DNA from 2 places in the Phyllobacterium sp. K27 genome. Region 2 is predicted to be linked to the other one. Evidence: predicted binding sites of a transcription regulator. Region 2 holds the regulator's gene; the other holds the start of a gene.
The links. The regulator PhoB, encoded in region 2, activates phosphate uptake and scavenging genes when phosphate is short. The targets are predictions, from matches to a motif close to TGTCATNNANCTGTCAT.
Positions count from the first base shown of each region.

Region 1 (2,397 bases), 800 kb from region 2:
GCGCCAAACAAGGCCCTGGCAAGATTTTCCTGGTGACCGATGCGATGTCTACAATAGGCACAGATATTACATCATTTACTTTGAATGGCAGGACCATAACACGCGCTGGTGGCCGCCTGACTCTTGATGACGGCACTCTTGCCGGTGCGGATCTTGATATGATTTCGGCCGTTCGCTTTGTGCATCAGCAATTGGGACTTACACTCGATGAAGCACTGCGTATGGCCTCGCTTTATCCTGCCCAAAGCATTCGTATTGACCATATTCATGGTCGCCTCTTGTCGGGTTATGTGGCGAACATTGTCCATCTGAATGAAAATCTTGATGTGGATCATGTCTGGATTAGTGGCGACGTCCACTATGCGCGTTGACGTCCGAGCGTAATTGACCATAGACTCTCCTCATTCCGCAGGAGATTTCATCATGGCCAAGGACGCATTAATCGTTATCGATGTTCAGAACGATTTTTGCGAAGGCGGTGCCTTAGCTGTGTCCGGTGGTAAGGAGATCGTCCCAATCATCAATAAGCTGATACTTCGTTTTGACAGAGTCATCCTGACGCAGGACTGGCATACATCTGCTCATTCGAGCTTTGCCTCAAGCCATCCTGACAAAGCACCCTTTGAAACCATTGCTATGCCTTATGGCGAACAGACTCTTTGGCCGGACCATTGCGTGCAGGGCACAACCGGCGCCGATTTTCATCCTGATCTGGAGTGGACTAAGGCCCAGATGATTATCCGCAAAGGTTTTCGCCCGCACATCGACAGTTATTCGGCATTTTATGAAAACGACCATGCGACGCCAACCGGCCTTGCTGGTTATCTGAGAGAACGTGGGATCACTCATGTGACACTTGTCGGGTTAGCCACCGATTATTGTGTCGCCTACTCGGCACTTGACGCCGTCGCACAGGGTTTTACCGCAGAGGTCCTACTGGACGCCTGCCGCGCAATCGATCTTGGTGGCTCGCTGGCAGCGATGACAATCAAGATGCGCAAAGCAGGTGTAACGCTCATTTGAGACTTAAAAAAATGAACAGCTGAGCATTTTTCCACAGGACTACACATGCCTTGTTAGACTAAAGTCAAAAAACTGTTGTTTCTCTGTCACATAATGAGGATACTTAGCCCAAGCGCGCTAAAGACGACGCCTCACCATGGGAGACTACAATGATTAATCACGGCACCAAATTCACCGTGGCCTTCGGCATTTTGCTGGCCTCATCGACCGCATCTTTCGCTGTTACCGAAATTAGCTGGTGGCACGCCATGACAGGTGCCAATAATGAAGTTGTCGAGACCTTGGCCAAAGAGTTCAACGAAGGTCAGAGCGAATATAAGGTCGTACCTGTATTCAAGGGCACATATCCGGAAGCACTCAATGCTGGCATTGCAGCGTTCCGCGCCAAACAGGCTCCGGATATTCTTCAAGTTTTTGATGCTGGCACGGGCGTCATGATGGGTGCAGAAGGCGCGGTCAAGCCGGTTGCCGACATCCTGTCGATGGGTGAGGCAAAATTCGACAAGAGCCTCTATCTGCCAGGGATTGTTGCCTATTATTCGAAGCCAGACGGCACCATGCTGTCATTCCCATATAACAGCTCTTCTCCCATCCTTTATTATAATAAAGATGTCTTCAAGAAGGCTGGCCTGGACGAAAACACACCGCCGAAGACTTGGCCCGAGGTTTGGGAAGCAGCAAAGAAGATCAAAACAAGTGGCGCCGCCAATTGTGGCTTTACTTCCACATGGATGACATGGATTCAGACTGAAAACTTTGCGGCATGGAATGACCTTAGCTGGGGCAGCAACGAAAACGGCATCGCCGGAACGGATGTCGAGCTAAAAATCAATGCACCTATCTTTGTCAAGCATTTTCAAGCGCTGGCCGACCTCGCCAAAGATGGAACTTTCCGTTATGGCGGTCGTGCGTCCGAGGCTAAGCAATTGTTCCTGTCGGGCGAATGCGGCATTTTGAACGAATCCTCAGGTGGACTTGGCGATATCGTAAAGTCAGGCATGAATTTTGGCACAGGTCAGCTTCCCTATGAACCGGAAGCAAAGAATGCGCCACAAAACACTATACCGGGCGGTGCAAGCCTTTGGGTATTTGCCGGAAAAACCGACGAGAAGTATAAGGGCATAGCCGCTTTCTTTGACTTCCTCTCCAAGACTGAAATCCAGTCGAAACTCCATCAGGTATCAGGCTATCTTCCGGTTACGCTGGCAGCCTATGAGGACACGAAGAAATCCGGTTTCTATGAAAAGAACCCTGCTCGCGAAATTCCAATCAAACAGATGATGGGCAAGGCACCGACGGAAAACTCCAAAGGTGTTCGCCTCGTCAACCTGCCTCAGGTTCGCGATATCCAGAACGAAGAGTATGAAAACATGC
Region 1 covers NZ_CM139240.1:1,598,938-1,601,334, reverse strand. Annotated here, with positions in the region: gene nagA (N-acetylglucosamine-6-phosphate deacetylase) at 1-371, shown strand, start outside; gene pncA (bifunctional nicotinamidase/pyrazinamidase) at 424-1,023, shown strand; gene ugpB (sn-glycerol-3-phosphate ABC transporter substrate-binding protein UgpB) at 1,173-2,397, shown strand, end outside.
Region 1: a site for PhoB is predicted at 1,086-1,102, ahead of ugpB (sn-glycerol-3-phosphate ABC transporter substrate-binding protein UgpB). Genes of this name have one in related genera too.

Region 2 (2,397 bases):
AAATTTGCAACACAGCACGAGGCCTTTGGCGTCTCCGTTCGCGGTCTTGAGCTGATGCATCGTGACAGCGAGGCCAAGCCTTTTCTCACCCTTGCGAATATGCGGTTACGCAAGGGCCAATGGGCCTATATCAAGGGCGATTCCGGTAGTGGCAAAACCTGTTTGCTGAAAGCGATGAACGGGCTTTGGGGTTATGGCCGAGGTGAAATCTTCTACCCGAAGGATGCTGCTACAATGTATGCGGCCCAGGAGGTCAAGCTTCCCGGTGTCTCGCTGAAACAGCTCGTATGCCTTCCCATGGATGAAAATCACTTCAACGATGCATCCGTTGCTGCTGCCTTGCATCGCGCCGGCATGGGCGATTTTATCGAAAATCTTCTCGATGAAAGCCGTGACGGCACCTCATGGGACCTGCTTTTGTCCGGAGGCCAGAAGCAGAAACTGGTGCTTGCCCGAATTCTCCTGCATAAGCCTGCAGTTCTGTTTTTGGACGAAGCAACCGGCGCGCTGGATCCGGATTCCAAGATCGCCTTCCATCAAGCCATCAAGGATCATTGCGCCGGGACGACCGTTATCAGTGTGATGCATGAGATCGAGGCGCCCCGCTCGGTTTCCGGCGAAAACTTCTACTCGCATATTCTCGAGATCAGCGACGGCGAAGCCACCCAGCGACCACTTCTCGAGACACTGGCCGAGCCAGCTCCGCTACCAGCAACAAGCTTCCCACTGGTTGCAGCCGAATAGGTCCTGATCCTATCCGAAGGAATAACCTGCGCCGCGCACAGTACGGATCGGATCAAGCGACCGGCCAATATTGATTGCCTTGCGCAGACGACCAACATGCACGTCTACCGTGCGGTCATCGACATAAATATCCGCACCCCAGACATTATCGAGAAGCTGACCGCGCGAGAATACCCGGCCCGGTGACTGCATCAGAAACTCCAGCAGGCGGAATTCGGTTGGCCCCAGCTTCAGTTCGCGCTCCTTGCGGAAAACGCGGTGCTGTTCGCGGTCAAGCTTCAGATCGCCAAAGCTCAACACATGCGACAGAAGACTTGGATTGACCCGGCGCAGCATCGACTTGATGCGTGCCAGCAATTCCGGTGTCGAGAAAGGCTTGACCATGTAATCATCCGCACCCGTCGAAAGTCCGCGAACACGCTCGCTTTCTTCGCCGCGCGCTGTCAGCATGATGATCGGCAGGATTTCCGTCTCGCGGCGGGCGCGAAGACGGCGGCAAAGTTCAATGCCCGAAAGCCCCGGTAGCATCCAGTCGAGGATTAGCAGATCAGGCACTTTTTCGCGCAAGGCTATTTCGGCTTCGTCACCACGGCTGATGGTTTCGACAATGTAACCCTCTGCTTCCAGATTGTAACGCAGGAGAACACTGAGGGCATCTTCATCTTCAACGACTGTGATTCTGGGAGCTATAGGCATGATCTGCTTCCGGCAATTATGGTGTTACTGGCTCATCAAGAATAACGGTATGTGACTGGTCTTCCTTCGGGCGTTCCGCCGGAAGCTGTGTACCTGTCACGATGTAATAGACCGTTTCGGCGATATTGGTCGCATGGTCGCCGATACGTTCGATATTCTTGGCGCAGAACAAAAGATGCGTGCAAGCGGATATGTTGCGCGGATCTTCCATCATGTAAGTCAGGAGTTCCCGGAACAGCGATGTGTAGAGCGCATCAATCTCGTCATCGCGTTCACGAACAATGTTCACCTGTGCTACCGAGCGTGTGGCATATGCATCGAGCACATCTTTAAGTTGTGTCAATGCCAGCTCTGCAATGGTCTGCAAGCCCCGATAGACTGAAAGCGTCTGCCGCGTATCATTGACAGCAACAACGCGCTTGGCGATGTTTTTGCCCAGATCGCCGATGCGTTCCAAATCAGACGAAATGCGGATCGTGCCGATCACTTCGCGCAGATCAATCGCCATTGGCTGACGCTTGCCGATAATGGTGATCGCCTTCTCATCAATCTCGCGCTGACCGGCATCGAGAATGAGATCGTCAGAGATTACGCGTTGCGCAAGCGCATTGTCTGAGTTGACCATGGCCGACACAGCCTGTTCGACCATGCGCTCCGCATGTCCGCCCATTTCTGCAATCTTGTGGGTCAGAAACTTCAATTCATCGTCATAGGAACGGACGGTGTGTTGTGCTGTGTCAGTCATTGTCTGAGCCTCTTCCCGTGAGATCAACCGAAACGTCCGGTAATATAGTCTTGCGTGCGCTTTTCGGTAGGGCTGGTGAACATCATTTCCGTGTCGCCGACTTCAACAATGTTGCCAAGATGGAACATTGCCGTGCGTTGCGAGACACGCGCCGCCTGCTGCATTGAGTGTGTGACGATGACAATCGTGTAGTTCTGGCGCAGTTCGTCGAT
Region 2 covers NZ_CM139240.1:800,246-802,642, reverse strand. Annotated here, with positions in the region: gene ACYJL1_RS03925 (ABC transporter ATP-binding protein/permease) at 1-744, shown strand, start outside; gene phoB (phosphate regulon transcriptional regulator PhoB) at 754-1,440, opposite strand; gene phoU (phosphate signaling complex protein PhoU) at 1,457-2,185, opposite strand; gene pstB (phosphate ABC transporter ATP-binding protein PstB) at 2,209-2,397, opposite strand, start outside.